DNA from 3 places in the Micromonospora sp. WMMD1082 genome. Region 2 is predicted to be linked to each of the others. Evidence: riboswitches for the same ligand, from Rfam matches in the RefSeq annotation. Region 2 holds a riboswitch; each other region holds the start of a gene.
What was found. A riboswitch is a leader RNA that binds a small molecule or an ion and turns the genes downstream of it on or off. The one in region 2 is predicted to bind cyclic di-AMP.
Positions count from the first base shown of each region.

Region 1: another riboswitch for cyclic di-AMP. It lies ahead of O7615_RS21010 (hypothetical protein); the one in region 2 lies ahead of O7615_RS33330 (C39 family peptidase).
Region 3: another riboswitch for cyclic di-AMP. It lies ahead of O7615_RS18345 (hypothetical protein); the one in region 2 lies ahead of O7615_RS33330 (C39 family peptidase).

Region 1 covers NZ_JARUBM010000002.1:4,534,096-4,540,002, forward strand. The annotation lists gene O7615_RS20985 (hypothetical protein) at 1-33, opposite strand, end outside; gene O7615_RS20990 (hypothetical protein) at 176-322, opposite strand; gene O7615_RS20995 (STAS domain-containing protein) at 649-1,014, shown strand; gene O7615_RS21000 (5'/3'-nucleotidase SurE) at 1,059-1,883, opposite strand; gene O7615_RS21005 (PfkB family carbohydrate kinase) at 1,880-2,860, opposite strand; gene O7615_RS21010 (hypothetical protein) at 3,028-4,152, opposite strand; cyclic di-AMP (ydaO/yuaA leader) riboswitch at 4,157-4,288, opposite strand; gene O7615_RS21015 (cation diffusion facilitator family transporter) at 4,441-5,358, opposite strand; gene O7615_RS21020 (AAA family ATPase) at 5,426-5,907, opposite strand, start outside.
Region 2 covers NZ_JARUBM010000002.1:7,240,195-7,246,101, forward strand. The annotation lists gene O7615_RS33305 (metalloregulator ArsR/SmtB family transcription factor) at 1-266, shown strand, start outside; gene O7615_RS33310 (SRPBCC domain-containing protein) at 270-755, shown strand; gene O7615_RS33315 (hypothetical protein) at 788-1,597, opposite strand; gene O7615_RS33320 (helix-turn-helix domain-containing protein) at 1,635-2,072, opposite strand; gene O7615_RS33325 (SDR family NAD(P)-dependent oxidoreductase) at 2,119-2,874, shown strand; gene O7615_RS33330 (C39 family peptidase) at 2,955-3,806, opposite strand; cyclic di-AMP (ydaO/yuaA leader) riboswitch at 4,043-4,184, opposite strand; gene O7615_RS33335 (hypothetical protein) at 4,464-5,222, opposite strand; gene O7615_RS33340 (hypothetical protein) at 5,494-5,907, opposite strand, start outside.
Region 3 covers NZ_JARUBM010000002.1:3,997,520-4,003,426, reverse strand. The annotation lists gene O7615_RS18370 (heavy metal translocating P-type ATPase) at 1-1,146, opposite strand, end outside; gene O7615_RS18365 (hypothetical protein) at 1,160-2,140, opposite strand; gene O7615_RS18360 (copper ion binding protein) at 2,173-2,382, opposite strand; gene O7615_RS18355 (metal-sensitive transcriptional regulator) at 2,502-2,798, shown strand; gene O7615_RS18350 (YibE/F family protein) at 3,091-4,455, shown strand; cyclic di-AMP (ydaO/yuaA leader) riboswitch at 4,622-4,753, shown strand; gene O7615_RS18345 (hypothetical protein) at 4,757-5,770, shown strand; gene O7615_RS18340 (carbonic anhydrase) at 5,870-5,907, opposite strand, start outside.

The sequences.
Region 1 (5,907 bases), 2.7 Mb from region 2:
GCTGCGGCGCTCCAGCAGGTTGGTTCCGAACATGGTGGTTCCCTCCTCGACAGTGCCGAAGCCGGTGCGCACATCAGACGTCGGCGGCTTTGCCCGGCGTGGCGTTGGCCAATGGAGGCTGTGCCCACCCCGGCTCCGCCGCAAACCACCGGCCCGGACGACGCTTGATCAGTGGTCAGCGGGGCACGACCGCGACGACGGTCGCCCGGGCGAAGTCGTCGTCGTCATCGTCGTCGTCATCGTCTCCGCCACCGAACCCGCAGGCCAGCATGACGGCGAGCAGGGCACTGACGCCGGCCAGCGCGGCGAGCCTACGGAGCATGTGTCGTCCTCTCGTCGTACGGTTGTCCGTGATGTTAGGCACACCGTGCCCACGATCGCTCGCCGAGCCCGGCCGACGGGCAGGCCGGGAGCAGGAAGACATGGGGACGGGGTCGCGCCGGCCCGCTACGCTGGTTCGGCGACGTCGGCGGCAGCCGAACGTCGGGTGATAAGGCAGCTAAAGTGCGGATAAGGGCGAATTGGCGCGTCCGGATCCGCGAATTGCTCATCCCGAGGGGTGGCGACCGAGGCCGTCGGAGGAATACTCTCGGTCGCGGCCCGCGTACTGATGAGGCGCCCGTCGTACGGGCGAGTGGAGGTGCTCGCGTGAGCCTGTCGATCCTGCAGACGGTTCGACCCGGTGGTGTCATCGAGATCGCCCCTCGGGGCGAGATCGACGTCGACACCGCGTACGAGGTGAAAGAGGCCATCGCCGAGGTGCTGGCCAAGGGGCGTCCCGCCCGGATCGAGCTGAACATGCGGCTGGTCACCTTCATCGACTCGGTGGGCATCAGCGCGATGGTCGCCGGCTTCCAGACCGCCGAGGTCAGCGGCGTGAAGCTGGTCGTCACCGAGCCGAGTCGGTTCGTGCACCGGCAGCTCTGGGTGACCGGCCTGCTCGGCCTCTTCGGCGCGCCCGAGCCGTACTATGCCGGCGCCGCCACGGCCCCCGAGGTCCTCCCCGGCGCCTAGCTTGATCTTCAACCTCAGGAGATTGAAGATCAAGCCAGTGCCGGTCAGTCCGCGTCGAGACCGGCCAGGTCGGCGTCGGTCACCTCGGTGACCGCCCGGACCGCGGTCACCGACGCGTAGCCGTCGGCGAGTAGGGCCAGGTCCGTGCCGGGCCGCAGGGCCTCGCCCGGCTCCTCCAAGGCGGTACGCACGAAGCCGTGCCCGGATTCGGCGACGGTCATCTGCACCTGGCCGAAGGTGGCCAGGGTGCCTCGGCGTACGCCCCGCAGCCGGGCGAACGGAAGATCCGGCGAGTTGACGTTGAGCACGCTCTCCGTGGGCCCGGCGGTGAGCCGGGGAAGCAGGTCCAGGGCGACCTGGGCCGCGGTGGCCCAGTGCCGGTCGGCGTCGTGCACCAGGGCGGCGGCGGCCACCGCGGCGCCCCCGCTGGCCGCGGTGGCCGCACCGGCCGAGAGCACGTCCAGCGACACCGCCATCGCCCGGCAGCCGTTGGCGGCGGCGGTGAAGGCGGCGCCCACGGTGCCGGAGTGCAGCACCGCGCGCCCCGCGTTGGCGCCCCGGTTGATGCCGGAGAGCAGTACGGACGGCGGTGGCCCGAACGCGCCGTGCACGGCGATGAGCGCGATGAAACCGGGCGAGCCGCCGACGCCGAAGGCCGGCACCCCGTCGAGCCCGGGCAGCGGGTGTTCGCGGACCACCACCTGCCCGTCCTGCTCCACCGCGCTCATCGCGGCGCTGGTGCCGCTCGCCTCCTCCAGCGGTGCGGCCACCACCACGTCCAGCCCTCGATCGACCGCCGCCCGGGCCAGTGCCTGGATGCCGGGCGCGGCGATCCCGTCGTCATTGGTGATCAACACCCGCAGCGTCATCGGCCGCCCACCCGCTGGGCCAGCTCCTCGGGGGTGGTGCGCTCCTGCGGGCGGCTGCCCGCCGGCTCCAGCCGGACCCGGTCGACCAGGCCGGTGATCGAGTCGAGCCGGCCGGTGCCCAGCCCGTGTCGGGTGACGTTCAACGCACCCGCTGCCGCGCCGGTGCGGATCGCCGTGCGTACGTCGCCACCCCGGGCCACCACAGCGGCCACGCCGGCGGTCATCGAGTCGCCCGCGCCCCGCGGGTCGGCCGCCTCCAGCCGTGGCATCCGCACCTCGAACACCTCGCCGTCGACCAGCGCCAACGCCGGCTTGTCGGCCCGGCTGACCACCGCGTTCTGGGCGCCGGCGGCGTGCAGGTCGTACAACGCGCGGGTGAGTTCCTCCTCGTCGTCGCCGGATGCCCGGCCGTCGGCGAGCAGCTCCTCGTGGCTGATCTTGAGGAAGAAGACCCCGCTTTCCAGGACGGCGGTGAGGTGCTCGCCGCAGAGGTCCACCACCACCCGGCCGCCGTTGGCGCCGACGTCGGCGGCGAAGCGCCGGTAGAGGTCGGCGGGGACCAGCGACGGGTGGTTCGGCCCGCTCAACACGCTCACCGGCGAACGCAACCCCTCGCCGAGCGCCAGGTTGTACAGCTCGTCGAGCTCGTGCCGGCTCAACGGCTGGCCGGTCACGTCGACGACCTCCCGCCGGGTGCCCTCGCGGCGGTCGTGCACGTAGCCGCCGCTGCCACCGGAATCGCGGGCCACCACCCTCAGGTCGACGCCCTCGCTGATCAGCAACGGCTCCAGCACCTGCCCGACCTCGCCGCCGAGCGCCGTGCAGAGCACCACGTCCACGCCGAGCGACAGCACCATCCGAGCCTGCCAGACCCCCTGCCCGCCGGGGTGCAGATGCAGTTCCGGCGCGTCGTTCGGCTGGTCGATCGTGACGGTCAACAGCGGGGTCGGTGCGAAGACCATGACGGGGCCGCTCATGTCTGTTCCTCCCGCTCGCGGTGGAATGTCCGCTTCATCGGACGACGGTAACCGTCCGGACGCACCGGCGCGCGCCGAGGGAAACGGTGCCCTGCGGGCGAGGGCGGGAAACCCGGCGCGCCGGGTGGACCGCCCGCTGGACGGCCCACCCGGCGCGGGGTGAAGTGTCAGTACACCGACAGGTGAACGTGGTTGGTGTGGTCGCTGGACGGGTCGCCCCGGGCGCCGCTGTACGCCTTCCAGCCGCTGCTGGGCAGCCAGATCTGCCTGTACCAGATCACGTAGAGCACGGCGAGCCGGTCGGCGTTGTTCACGAAGTACGCCGCCAGGTTGTTGCCGTACGTCCGGTCGCCGCCGGTCGCGTCCCCGCCGAAGCCGTTCTTCTGGGCCGCGAAGTCGCAGGCCCGGCCCTTCGGGTGCTCGCCCGAGCCGCCGGAGCGGAAGCAGGAGACGTAGCGGGTGAAGCCGGCTGCCTTGGCCTGGTTCAGGGCGTGCAGGGTGCGCGGGGTGATGCAGCCGTTGGCCGGCGTGGGGTCGTTGACGCTGCACGACTCCGCCGGAAACGAGCCGTCCGAGTTGCGGGGCGCGGGCTTGGCCGACGGGCTGGACCCGCCGCTGCGCGACGGTGCGCTGTTCGCCCGTTCGGCGGCGGCCCGCTCGGCCGCCGCTGCCCGTTCCGCCGCCTCGTCCCGTTCGATGGAGACGGTCAACGCCCGCTCGGCCTGGTCCTTGCGCTTGGCCATCACGGCCACCTGCTTGCGCTGTTCCTGGACCTCGATGTCCAGGGCCTGCTTGGTCCGGTCGACCTCGTCGCGGGTGTCCTGGAGTGCGCGCAGTGCACGGTCCTCGTTGGCGGCCACCGCGTCCAACGCCGCCGCCCGATCCATGAAGCCGGCCGGAGAACCGCTGTTGAGCAGCGCCGACGCGGCGCCCAGCCGCCCGGTGCGGTACGCCTGGGCGGCGATCTCGGCGACCTTGTCGCTGCGCTCGGTGAGCTGGCCCTCGGTCGCCGTGAGCTGCTCGGCGAGCTGCTTCTGACGCTTGACCGAGCGGTCCAGGGCCGCCTTGGCGTCGAGGTAGCCCTTGCTGGCGGCCTCCAGTTGGGCCCGGAGTGCCGGGGTGCCGCCCTCGTCGTCCACGTCGTCGGGGGCCGCCGCGCGCAGTCCCGGCGCAGCCGCAGCCGCGGCGGCGGGGGCGAAGGGGGCGAGCGCGACGCCCAGGGCGAGGGCGAGCGCGCCGGCGATCAGGGCCGCCATCCGGGCGGCCGGTCTCACGGTTGCCACTGCTGGCATGCACATGTCCTTCCGTCAGCCGCCGACCGGGTTAGCTGACGGGTTCGGGACGGAAGATCCCTACCGCTGACGCGGATGCACCCCAGGAACATGGTTCCCCGGTTCGCCCTGGCGGGCGATTAGGCGGCGGCCGCCGCCGGCACCGGTGGGCGCCGCCTGGCGGAGGCCGGGTCCGAGCCTACCGGTGCTGATGTGACCGGTGCAGCTGGTGTGACTCCTGGTGTTGGTTACCTGACTAGTAAACCAGACAAAAGCCAACAATAGGTCCCTTTTCTCAGGGCTGTCCCGTTACCACTCGACCGCCCCACAGTTCCCGCTGCTCGCTCGGGGCTCGATCTGCAGGGTGGCGTGCTCGATCTGGAAGTCCTCGTGCAGTGCCGCCCGGGCCGCCGCCAGCACGACGGCCACGTCGGCGCCGGAGGTGAGAGTCAGGTGGGCCGAGGCCACCTCCATGCCGGAGGTGAGCGTCCAGACGTGCAGGTCATGGACGCCGGCGACGCCGGGCACCGCGACCAGCCGATCGTGCACCGCGGTGACCTGGAGGTGCTCCGGGGCGGCCTGCACCAGGATGCGCACCGCCGCCCGGCCCAGGCGCCACGTCCGGGGCAGGATGAACGTGGCGATCGCGACCGCCACCAGCGGGTCGGCCCACCACCAGCCGGTCACGGTGATCAGCAGGGCGGCCGCGATCACGCCGAGTGAGCCGAGCAGGTCCGCGAGCACCTCAAGGTACGCCCCGCGCAGGTTGATGCTCTCCCGCGCGCCGGGCCGCAGCAGCGCGAACGCGGCCACGTTGGCGAGCAGGCCGAGCCCCGCCACCACCAGCACCGGGCCGGCGAGCACCTCGGGCGGGTCGCCGAACCGGCGTACCGCCTCGACCAGCACGTACACCGCGACCCCGGAGAGCAGCACGGCGTTGGCCAGCGCGGCGAGCACCTCCAGCCGGTACAGCCCGAAGGTGCGCTGCGGGTCGGTGTCGGCGCGGCGGGTGGCGGCGATGGCGGCGAGCGCCATCCCGATGCCCAACACGTCGGTGAACATGTGCCCGGCGTCGGAGAGCAGGGCCAGCGAACCGGTCCGCAGGGCGGTCACCGCCTCGACCACCATCAGGGTGCTGAGCAGGGCGAACGCCGCCCACAGCCGGCCGGAGTGGCGGTGTGCGGCGTTCGACACCGCAGCGTGGTGGTGGTCATGACCCGCGCCCACCCAGACACCTTCCGCCCTGCACCGGGTCGAGGTCCGATCTATGCCAACATCGCTATGTCTGCAACCGTCAGACCTCGGGCCGCACCGCCGGCTCGATCGTGGTCAGCCGTTGGGTGGCCCGGGAGAGCGCGACGTAGAGAGTACGGACACCGGAGCCCGGCTCCGCCCGGATCTCGCCCGGGGAAACCAGCACCACCCCGTCGTACTCCATGCCCTTGGCCTCCAGGCTGGTCACCACCTGGAGGCGCTCCCCGCCGAGCCCGCCGAGCCAGGCCGCGACCTCGTCCCGACGCGGCACCGGAGTGATCACTCCGACGGTGCCCTCGACCTCCCCGAGCAGGGCGCTGGCGGCGGTCACGACCGTGGCCGCCAGCTCCTGCGCCGGCACCACGAGCTGGATCGGCTCGATCCCGGTGGAGCGGACCGCGGTGGGCAGGGCGAGATCCGGGTACGCCCGGCGGATCTCGGCCGCCGCCACCGCGAAGATCTCGGCCGAGTTGCGGTAGTTGGTGGTAAGGGTGAACCGGTGCCGCCGACGGCGCCCCAGCG
Region 2 (5,907 bases):
GGCGCGTGCTGGCCGGGGAGCACTCCGTCTCCGCGCTCGCGGCGAAGTACGACATGAGCTTCGCCGCCGTACAGAAGCACGTCGCCGTGCTGGAGAGGGCCGGCCTGCTGACCAAGCGACGCAGTGGTCGCGAGCAGTTGGCCACCGGCGACGTCGCGGCGGTGCGGTCGGTGGCGTCCATGCTCACCGAGCTCGAACAGGTCTGGCGTGGCCGCATCGCCCGCATCGACCTACTCATCGCGTCCGAACCCAACCAGGAGGACTGAACCATGCCCGTGACCGACGTTCAGCAGGATCTCGACAACCTGACCCTGACCATCACCGCGGAGTTCGCCGCGCCGGTGGAGCGGGTCTGGCAGGTCTACGCCGACCCTCGCCAACTGGAAAAAGTGTGGGGACCGCCGACCTACCCGGCGACGGTGGTCGAGCACGACCTCACGCCCGGCGGCCGGGTGACCTACTACATGACCGGCCCGGAGGGCGACAAGTTCGCCGGCTACTGGCTGGTCACCGCGGTGGAGGAGCCCAGCAGCTTCTCCTTCGACGACGGCTTCGCCGATCTGGACTTCACCCCGAACCCGAACATGCCGGTCTCCAAGAACGTCTACTCCTTCACCGAACACGACGGCGGCACCCGCGCCACCTACGTGGGCCGGTACGAATCGGCCGAGGCACTCCAGCAGGTGCTGGACATGGGTGTCGTGGAGGGCACCTCGTCGGCGATCAACCAGATCGACGACCTGCTCGCCTCCTGACCGGCAAGCGACCGGGGCCGCTACGGCCCCGGTCAGGCCGGCTCCACCGGCGACGGTCGGGCCTCGCCGAGGTCGGTGCAGTGTGCGATCGTCGCGTCGTCCGGCCGCACCGCGTGCCGGGCCTCCGCCCGACGGACACGATGGATGATCTCGTCGGGCCCGCTCGACGCCAGCACGGCCATCACCGCTGGCCAGTCCGCAAGCCCGAACCGGTCCACGATGCGGCTGGCGCCGTTGCTGAGCAGGGCGGCCCCGGTCAGCTCGGAGATCGGGCAGCCACCGGTGAGCGCCTCGTCCGCCGCGCGGGGGTCGTCCTTGGCCACCCAGAAGCCACCCGGCCGGTTCCGGTTCGCGCGCAGGTCCCGCAGGAGCCGGCGGTACTCGTCGCCGCCCTCGGCGACCGCCTCGATCGCGGACTGGTACGACCGACTGATGACCACCTCCCGGGGGTCGGAGACGACCAGCGGCGCGGCGTCCGCCCGGTCGAGCACGACGACCGAGTCACCGAGCACCAGATACTCGACGACACCGTCGGCCACCCGCAGCATGGCCACGGTCGCCGACGGGCTGATCGGGTCGGTGACGTCGCAGGTGTCCCGGTGCGCGTCCGTCACCTCGGCGATGGCCTCGGCGAGCAGCGCCGGCAGGCTGCGGCCCCGCACGAGCGACAGCAGGCCGAGGAGACTGCCGCCCAGCCGGTAGGCGTACCAGGCCACCCCGTGCCGGCAGATCGCTTCCGCGCCGGAGAAGCCGCCGGCGCCGTCGACCAGCACCGCCGCCGTCGGTACGGCACCAGCGAAGTCCTCGTTCACCCGGCCGGGCCGCGCGGCAACGCTCGTCATCGTCACCCGCATGTCCGGCCGCCGCCCGTCCCGCCGGTCACGGCGTCGCCCCCGAGACCCCGACCACGCCCGACGGCACGTCATGCCGGATCGGCGACGGCGGTGGTCCCGGTGCCGCCCGCGACCGGGCGCGCGCCTGCTCGATGTCCGACGCGTGGGCGACCGCCCACTCGCCGAGGGCGATGATCAACGGCAGGAGCGAGCGGCCCAGGTCGGTGAGCGCGTACTCGACCCGCTCGGCCGTCGACCGACGGCTGACCAGTCCGTCACCTTCCAGCAGGCGCAGCGTCCGGGTGAGGATCCGCCTGCTCAGCCCCTGGACCGCGCGGTCGAGTTCGTTGAAGCCGTACGGGCGGTCCTGGAGCACGGCGAGGATCAGCACGCTCCACTTCTCACCGACCCGGCGCAGGATGTCGGTCGCGGCGCAGGCGTCGTGGTCGGCCGGGGTCACGGGAAGTCGCAGTACCGGTGACATCAATGTGCCTTCTTTCGCGCGAGCCGGCCGGATTCCACCATGAAGTATGCGCACAGTGGTGATCACGGGTGGGACACGCGGCATCGGCAGGGCGCTGGCCGACAAGCTCCGGCAGGGCGGAGACCGGGTCATCGCGATCGGCAGCGCCGACGCGGATCTCACGTCGATCCGACAGACCGCCGCGCTGGCGGCCCGGCTGCCCGACCGGATCGACGTGTTGATCCTGTCGGCGGGACGCTTCGACCCGCGGCGGATTCTCACCAGCGAGGGCTTCGAACAGACCTTCGCCATCGGCGTCCTCAGCCGTTACCTGCTCGCCGAACGGCTCCGCCCGGCTCTGGAACGCGCCCCGGCGCCGATCATCGTCAACCTCTGCGGCACCGGTGGAATCCCCGGCGGCCGCATCCACTGGGACGACCTGCAACTGAGCCGGGGATACCGCATGCTCACGGCCATCTTGCAGGGCACCCGCGCCAACGACCTGCTCGGGGTCGGCTTCACCGCCGCCGACGCGCAGAGTCCCATCCGGTACGTGCTGTACAACCCGATGTTCGTCAACAGCGGCATGCATCGTCAGTTCCGCCAGCCCATGCGCACCCTCATCGGCGCGGCGGCGGCCCTCTTCGGATCCGCACCGGACGTCCCGGCCACGCAGCTCGCCGCCCTGCTGGCTGAGCCGCCGGCCGCCCCACTGACCGCGCTCCGCCGTGGCACCCCGGTGCCGCTGACCCGCCCGGAGTTCGACCAGCCCACGGCCATCCGGCTCTACCAGCGTCTCGCCGACCTGACCGCCGCGTACTGAGTCGCGCGGACGGAGTCCGGCTTACCGCGGGTGGAGCCCTCCCGTTGACGGGAAGGCCCCACCTGCGGCAGCTCGTGACCTCAGGCGGAATAACCGCGGGTGGCGGCCCAGTTGGCAAGGTCGATGGTGGTCATCCAGTACGACGGGTAGGACGCGTTGGCCGAGTCGGCGATCCGCACCAGCCGACCGTCGTCCTCGTAGCCAACCACCGCGACGTAGTGTCCGCCGGGGAAGGAGTGCCAGCCCCCGTTGGTGTCGGTGGCACTGCCGGCGATGTTCACCACGACACCCCGGCCGTCGGTGATGGCCGCCACGACGTCGGCCTGGAGCTGATCCATCTGGGCCGGGGTGGCCGCGCCACCGCGAATCATCGTGGTCTGGTACGGGCTGCCCTTGACCGTGGCGTTGAGCACGCGAGTGGTGTCCGCAGCCGAGTTGGTGCCCGCGTACGTGGTGCCGAGCTGACTGGCCAGAGCGTCCTGGCTGCGCTCGATGCCAGCGGCGCTGAGCGCGTTGCGCACGGCGGCCGGGCCGCAGTAGTAGCCGTTCGTCTGGGCCTGGTACTGGTAGTCCAGCAGCTTCGACGCCGGCGGTTTCGGCGCCGCCTTCTTGCTGGTCGCGTCCGGGTCCGGCGTGGCGGAGGTGGCCTTCGGCGAGGGCGACGGAGAGGCGGCGGCGCTGGCGGGAGCCGCGCTGCTCGGCGCGGTCGACGGGGTCTGCTCGCCCCGGGCGTCACTACGGGAGACCGCCGTGTCGCCGCGCAACTCGGCGGTGGTGGTCGTGGTCTGTTCGGTGGCCGGGGTGTCCTCGGTGCCGGTGAGCAGGGCACCGGCGCCGGTCGCCAGCACGAGCGCGGCGGCCGAGGCGGCGACGATCCGGTACGGGCGTTCGGTGGCCAGCCGACGGAGCTGGCGCTGGACAGTGTGCTTCACGGAGATCCTCCACGGGGCTCAGGGGCGCACGGCGCACACGTCTCCGGCGGTCGGCGGCAGGCAGTGCCGGCGACCACCCGGGGGACGCGGATGGACCGTGCAAGGGGATGTGCCCGGGGCACCGGGCGGCGGCGATGGCCGGTATCAGCTCGCGGTCGGGCCGGCGAGCACGGGCACCGCAGTGCCGTGGAGGCGGGGGAACAGCGGGGGAATCACAACGAACTGCACGAGGTGGAAACTCCTTCCGACACCGCCGACCGGGTTAGCTGACGGATTCGGGCGGGAAGATCGCCCTACCGCGGGCCAAGGCTCGCGGATTCACCCCAGTGGTGCAGTGGGTCCCCGGTTCGTGAGATCACGATTGAGCGGGTCGGCGCGGCGTCGCCTTTTGCGATCGGTTACCGCACCGGACGCGCCGACACTACTGGCCGGTCACTGGTAAGCCAACCCCGCTTGAGCTGGCTAAACATGATCCAGCGCGGCAATTTTCGGGTAACCAGCCACTGTCGTCGCTCAATGGGATCCATGGCGTTCCGAGCGCTTTCAGGTGAGAACCGGACGGCTCGTGGACAATGCCCACGAAGATTGCTGCGGTAATCGACCCGTCTACGCGCAGTGACCGATTTCCGGGTGGCTGTGACCCGGCTCACCGAATCTTCAGCCCAACCGGGCGGGCCGCCAGCGCAGGATCGCGACCGGGTGGCCGACGGGGGCCCGGCGCGGGGCGGGAAGACGGTTCGGCCGCAGCCGCTCGGCGGCCGCGTACGCCTCCGCGGAGAGGGTACGGGCCGCTTCGGTGGCGAGTTCCGCCGCCCGCCACAACTCGCGCTCCCGCTCGGCGGCGGCCCGGTAGGCGGCGAGCCGGCTGTCGCGTACCACCCGGGCCAGGACGATCTCCTGCTCGGCCGGGTGGCGCCGGGGATCCCAGCCGGCCCGATGCGCCAGCACGTCGCTGAGCTGCCGGGCGGTCAGGTCTCCACGCCAGTGCGCGGCCATCGCGGCGCGGTGCAGCCAGCGCTCTCGGGCGGCGTACTCGGCGGGGGTGCGGGGCGTACGCGGGGTGGGCAGACCGGCGGTGCCGGCCAACCGCCGGACCGCGGACTCCGCCTCGTCGTACGCGGCCCAGGCGCGGTCCAGCTCCGCCTGGGCGACCCGCCACCCGGTACGCCGCCGGTCGGCGTTCTGGGCGGCGCCGGTCGCCGCGACCGCCACCTCACCGGCGTAGCGGCGCAGGTCGGCCGCCTCGGTCGCGGCCGGATCCTCGCCCCGGTCGGCGGGTTCGTCGGCGGGCAGGGCCGGCTCGGGGCGCGCGACCAGGGCCGTGAGCACGCCCAGCGCGAGCACGAGCAGGACCGACCAGATGGCGGCGGCCCGTGGCACCTCGATCAGGAACTGGTAGAGAACGGTCTTCTCCATGTCGGTACCTCGCGGGGAATCGGTGCGGCGACGGCGGCCGTACCGGCAGCGGATCGTCGTGGCGGGGCCACGAACACGGGGTCGGGCAGTGCGGGCGGTGCCGAACGAACGGCGGACCGGCCGCGACGTCAGGAGGCGGCGTGGGCGGTGCCGGATGGCGGACCGGCCGCGGCTTCAGGAGGCGGCGCGGGCGCGACGTCAGGACGGCGTACCGGCGCGGCTGGCGACGGTGGCGCGGGCGCCTCCGGATCGCGCGGCACGGTCGATGGGGTCAGGAGCGGGGTGGGGCGCGGGTCGCGTGGGCCCCCGCCACGACCGCCGCCGCCAGCGGCGGGATCGGTGCGGTGACCTTCGCGGGAACCGGCGGCCGCGCTGCGGCGGGCGTCGCCGGCACCGATCCCGTCACACCGCCCGGGTCGGCGTGACCAGCGGCACCGCGAACGCTCGGCGCGGCGGGGTCGACCAGCTCGTGGGGCGTGACGAGGTCCCACCCGGCGGGCGCCGGCGGCACGACGGCCTCGACCGGCGGCGGGATGGAGACCGTGGCGGTGAGCCGCTCGGCGGGTGCGGCCGGGGCGGGTGCCGCCCAGGCGCCGAGAGTGAAGGCGGCGGCGACCGCGAACCCGGTCAGCAGCCGCGCGGCCCAGCGCGCCAGCCACCACAGAGGACGGGCGGGCGCGACGTC
Region 3 (5,907 bases), 3.2 Mb from region 2:
GCCGGAGCCGAGCCACCAGCCCAGCGTGCCGGCGGCCAGGGCGATCACGATCGGTACGAAGACTCCCGAGATGCGATCGGCGAGCCGCTGCGCGGCGGCCTTGCCGGTCTGCGCCTGCTCCACCAGCCGGGCCATCTGGGCTAGTTGGGTGTCGGCGCCCACCCGGGTGGCGGTGACCACCAGTCGGCCACCGGCGTTGACACAGCCGCCGATCACGGTGTCGCCCGCACCCACCTCGACCGGCACCGACTCGCCGGTCACCAGGCTGGCGTCGACCGCCGAGGAGCCCTCGTCGACCGTCCCGTCGGTGGCGATCTTCTCACCGGGGCGCACCACGAAGCGGTCACCCACCACGAGTTGGTCGACCGGGATCCGGGTCTCCGCACCGTCGCGCAGCACGGAGACCTCCTTGGCGCCGAGTTCCAGCAGCGCCCGCAGGGCCGCACCGGCGGTCCGCTTGGCGCGCGCCTCGAAGTAGCGACCGGCGAGGATGAACGCGGTCACCCCGGCCGCCGCCTCCAGGTAGATGTTGCCGGCACCGTCGGTGCGGCCGATGTCGAGGCTGAACGGGTGGGTCATGCCGGGCGTACCGGCGGTGCCGAGGAAGAGCGCCCAGACCGACCACCCGAGGGCGGCCAGCGTGCCCAGCGACACCAGGGTGTCCATGGTCGCGGCGCCGTGGCGCAGGTTGACCAGCGCGGCCCGGTGGAACGGCAGCCCGCCGTAGACCACGACCGGGGCGGCCAGGGTCAGCGACAGCCACTGCCAGTAGGTGAACTGCCACGACGGCACCATGGCCAGCACGATCACCGGCACGCTCAGCACGATCGAGACCCACAACCGGGTACGCAGGGCGCGCAGCGCGTCCACCGGCTCGGCGGCGGCTGCCGGTGCGGCCGGGCCGGTGGACGGCGGTGGCGGCAGGGCGGCGCGGTATCCGGTCTTCTCCACCGTGGCGACCAGGTCGTCCGGCGTGACCGGATCGTCGTAGGAGACGGTCGCCTTCTCGGTGGCGTAGTTGACGGTCGCCTGCACGCCGTCCATCCGGTTCAGCTTCTTCTCGATCCGGGCGGCGCAGGCCGCGCAGGTCATCCCGCCGATGGCCAGCTCGATCAGGTTCGGCGCGGTCGTCAGAGGTCGGCTCATGAGTCTGGTCCCGTCAGTCGTGCCCGTGCCCGGGCGTGCCGGTCCCGGCATCGGGCGCGGGTGTGTCGGGCGCGTGCGTGTCACCGGGCTCGCCCACGTGCACCGTGAACTCGGCGGTGCGCACCACGCCGCCGTGGCGGAAGTCGAGGTAGAGCCGGTACGCGCCGGCCGAGGGGAACTCGGTGGCGAAGCTCACCTGCGGGCCGGGGGTGGTCCGCCCGTCGCCCGGTGCGCCCTCCGGGTGCACGTGCAGGTACGCGAGGTCACCGCGTCGCAGGGCCACCAGGTGACCGTACGCGCCCAGATACGGCTCCAGGTCGGTGACCGGCGCGCCGGCCCGGCTGACGGTCAGCGCCAGGGTCGTGGTGTGGCCGGGCTGGGGTTCACCGGCGAGGGTGACCGTGTAACCGTCGACGGTGGTGCTGCTCGCCGGGGCGGGCAGTGGTCGCTCGACCAGGTCACCGGGGACGGTCACGTCCACACCGAGCGTCATGGGCTCGCCGCCGGTCGGGATGAAGTCGGCGAACGCCCGCCACACCCCGGGAGAGCCCAGTGGCGAGGCGATCCGCCAGGTGCCGTCGGCGGCCATCTCGGGGTGCACGTGCCGGAAGCCGGAGAGGTCGCGGCGGGCCACGATCAGGTGCATCCGTTCGTCGTGGCTGACGTCGTACCCGGTCACCGGCTCGCCGTCGGGGCCGGTGATCCGGAAGGCGAACTCGCCTGCCGGCGCACCGACCGGCACCAGGGTGTAGCCACGGTCGGAGACCAGCAGCCCGCCGGGCAGGTGCCCGCCCGCCCCCTGGTCAGGCCCCTCGCCGCCCGCGTCGTGTCCGGCGGCACCCGTGTCGTGGCCGTCCCCGGGGCCGGTGCCCTCGCTGTCGTGGTCGGCGACGACCACGCTCGCGGGACCGGTGATCTGGCCCACCCCGTACGCCGCGCCGAACACCGCCGCGAGGCCGAGCGCGAAGCCGCTCAGCTTCGTCGCCGCGTTCATCGTGCCTCCTCGGTTCCTCACCTCCGGCAGTCTCAGGCGCCGGTCAGCTCGTATCCCGCCTCGTCGACGGCGGCACGCACCGTGTCGTCGGTCAGCGGCTGGTCGCTGGTGACGGTGACCCGGCCGGCGGCCAGATCCACCTGGACGTCCTTGACGCCGGGGATCGCGCCGACCTCGGCGCTGACCGCGCTGACGCAGTGCCCGCAGGTCATGCCCTGCACCTGGTACGTCGTGGTGACCATGGAACCTCTCCTCTCCTTCACCCGCGCGAGGCGGGTCGAGCACACTGTCCGGATACCCGCCGGGGGTATCGACCGGTCGACCGTACCATACCCCCTGGGGGTAGGTTATCCTTGCTGGCATGACCACACCGACGCCGATCCGCGGCTACACCGCCAGCAAGGACCAGCTGCTCGCCCGGCTACGCCGGGTCGAGGGCCAGGTACGCGGCATCGAGAAGATGGTCGACGAGGATCGCTACTGCATCGACGTGCTCACCCAGATCTCCGCCATCCAGGCCGCGCTGGACAAGGTCGCCCTCGGTCTGCTCGACGGGCACGCCCGGCACTGCATGCACGAAGGCGCCGCCGAGGGCCGCGCCGACGAGATGGCCACCGAGATGATGGCCGCCGTCGGCCGCCTGATGAAGCGCGGCTGACCCGGGTCGGGTACCGCGACACGCGCTCGCGACCTGCGTTCCGATCTGCGGCTGGTTACCATTCGCACACGATGGCCAGCCGAAACCCGTGCCTTGCGGCCCGCGCCCGCTGTCGGGCGCCCGCCCCCGCCGACCCTCGGCGGCCGCCGAGAGCCCGCATCCGGCTTACGGTACGCAGCCACCACGCCACGCTCAGGCCATTCGGGCCGCGCGTCGCCACGGTCGTCCGGCGACACTGAACCGTCTCGCCCATCGACACGTATTCCGCCCTGAAATCGTTGGGAGACACTGAATGGGCGCCGACCACACCCGTTCCGCTCCGCCCGCCCCGCCCGGGGTGCGGCGGATCCTTGTCGTGACGGTGGTCCCCCTGCTCCTCGCCACCCTGGTCGCCGCCCTCGTGCTCTGGCCCCGGGACGCGCCGCGGCCGGAGGCAGCGGACGACGCGCCCCGCTACCACGGCACGGTCACCCGGGTGGTGAGCGAACCCTGCCCGCCCAACCCCGCGGTCCCGGAGGGCACTCCGACGACGGCGGAGGGGCCGTGCGGCACGGCCACCGTCCGGGTGCAGAGCGGCCCGGACGCCGACCGGGACGTGCAGACGCCCATCCCGGCCGGCCCCGGTGCACCCCGGGTCAGCGTCGGCGACGACATCATCCTGGTCTCGCTGATCGACCCGGAGGACCCCTCGATCAGCACCTACAACATTGCCGAGCACCAGCGCGGCAAGCCGTTGGTGTGGCTGGCCGTGCTCTTCGCCGCCGCCATCGTCGCCTTCGGGCGGCTGCGCGGGCTGGCGGCGCTGGCCGGCCTCGCGGCCAGCTTCGCCATCCTGCTGACCTTCGTGCTGCCCGGCATCAGTGCCGGCCAGCCGCCGCTGGTGGTCGCCATCGTCGGCGCATCGTTGATCATGTTTGTGGTGCTGTACCTGACGCACGGCATATCCGTGCAGACGTCGGTGGCCGTCCTCGGCACGCTCGGCGCCCTGGTGCTGACCGGGCTGCTCGGGCTGGCCGCCACCGGGGCCACCCACCTGACCGGATTCGGCAGCGAGGACGCCACCACGCTGTCCATGTTCCGGGCCGATGTCGACCTGCACGGCCTGCTGCTGGCCGGCATCATCATCGGCTCGTTGGGCGTGCTCGACGACGTCACGGTCACCCAGGCCGCCGCGGTCACCGAGCTGCGCAACGCCAACCCGAACTTCTCCCGCGGCGAGTTGTACCGCTCGGCGACCCGGGTCGGGCGGGCGCACATCGCCTCGGTGGTCAACACCATCGTGCTGGCGTACGCCGGCGCGTCGCTGCCGCTGCTGCTCCTGTTGACTGCGGACACCCGCGCGCTGGGGCAGATCGTGACCAGCGAGTTCCTCACCACGGAGATCGTCCGCAGCGTGGTGGCCACCCTCGGGCTGATCGCCGCCGTACCACTGACCACCGCCCTGGCCGTGGTGGTCAGCACCGCCGGTCGCGGCGGCACCGCCAGCCATGTCGAGGCGGGCGGTCCCACCGGCGAGCCCACCCCCGCAGTCCCCCGGCCGGCGACGGACCGGGCCGAGGCGCTCCACGCCCTCAGCACCCCACCCACCCGTAACACGTCCCCCGCCACCCGCACGGGGTGGCCCGACCCGGACAGGAGCACCGACAGCACATGGTGACACTCCTCAGCGTGACCACCCCCGACGATGCGGCCGAGTTTCGTGTCGCTGGTCACCCACCGCGATTACGAAATGACGCATCTAGCCGGGTTCGGGGCGTAGAAGCACCGATGGACTGTCGGGTAACCTCACTGCCGGTCACCGCCGAAGGCGCGCAGCGGCGCCTGCGGTGCCGCCGCCCAATCGCCGCCAGGCGAGCCGGGAACCCAGGTACGTGGGGTGAATCCGCGAGAGCGGTAGGGACCACTTCCGTCCCGAACCCGTCAGCTAACCCGGTCGGCGGTCGATGGAAGGGACGACAGTGACGGCACCCCTACGCCGCTGGTTGACACCCGTGGTGGCCGTGTTCGCCGCGTTCGCCGTCTTCGCCGGTTCCGTGCCGGCGACGGCCGCGCCGACGAACCCCAAGCCCGCGCAGCATGACGACGACCCGCCGATGCTCAACGATCTGATCGAGGCGACCAACCGGGACTTCTCCAAGGCCAAGGCCAAGCTGGAGAAGTCCAAGAAGAAGCAGCTCCAGTACGCGGTGGAGGTCCGCCGCGCCCAGGCGGACTTGGACGCGATCTCCCCGCAGGTCGCCCAGATCGCCACCCAGTCGTACCGGACGGGCCGGGTCGGCGCGATCGCCATGCTCCTGCAGAGCAACGCCCCCGACTCGTTCATCGACCGTGCCTCCGCACTGGACGAGTTGAACCTGGTCAACGGCAAGAAGCTGGGCGAGGTCAACTCGGTCAAGCTCCGCGCCGAGCAGGCCAAGCTCGCGCTCGACGCCGAGGTACGCGAGCAGCAGAAGCTGACCAACGACATGGCGCGCAAGAAGTCCGAGGCCGAGAAGTCGCTCCGGCTGGTCGGCGGTGTCGGCCTCACCGGCGGACTGGTGGACGCCACCTCCCCGGTGGCCCGGGTCGGCCCCAACCGGGCGTCGGACGGCGGCTGGAAGTCCGAGTCGTGCAACCAGAACGACCCGACCACGTCGGGCTGCATCACGCCCCGGACGCTGCACATGTACAAGGAGGTCAAGCGGGCCGGCTTCAACCGGTTCGTCGGCTGCTTCCGGCCGGGCGACAAGTTCGAGCACCCCAAGGGGCGGGCCTGTGACTGGTCGCTGGAGAACAGCGGCTTCCGCCCCTGGCACAACAACGACACCCGGATCTACGGCAACAACCTGGCGGCATTCCTGGTCCGCAACGCCGACCGGCTGGGCATCTACTACGTGATCTGGAACCGGCAGATCTGGTTCCCGGCGACCGGCTGGAGTTCCTACAGCGGCCCGTCGAACCACACGGACCACGTCCACGTGTCGATGCTCTGAGCGCTCCCGCGCGACGCACCGAGGGCCGTTCCGCCATCCGGCGGGACGGCCCTCGCCGTCGGACCCGGGGCCCGGGCCGTCGGACGCCGGGCGCCCCGGTCAGCCGGCCGGTGCCACCGCGCCGGCCAGTTCGGCGG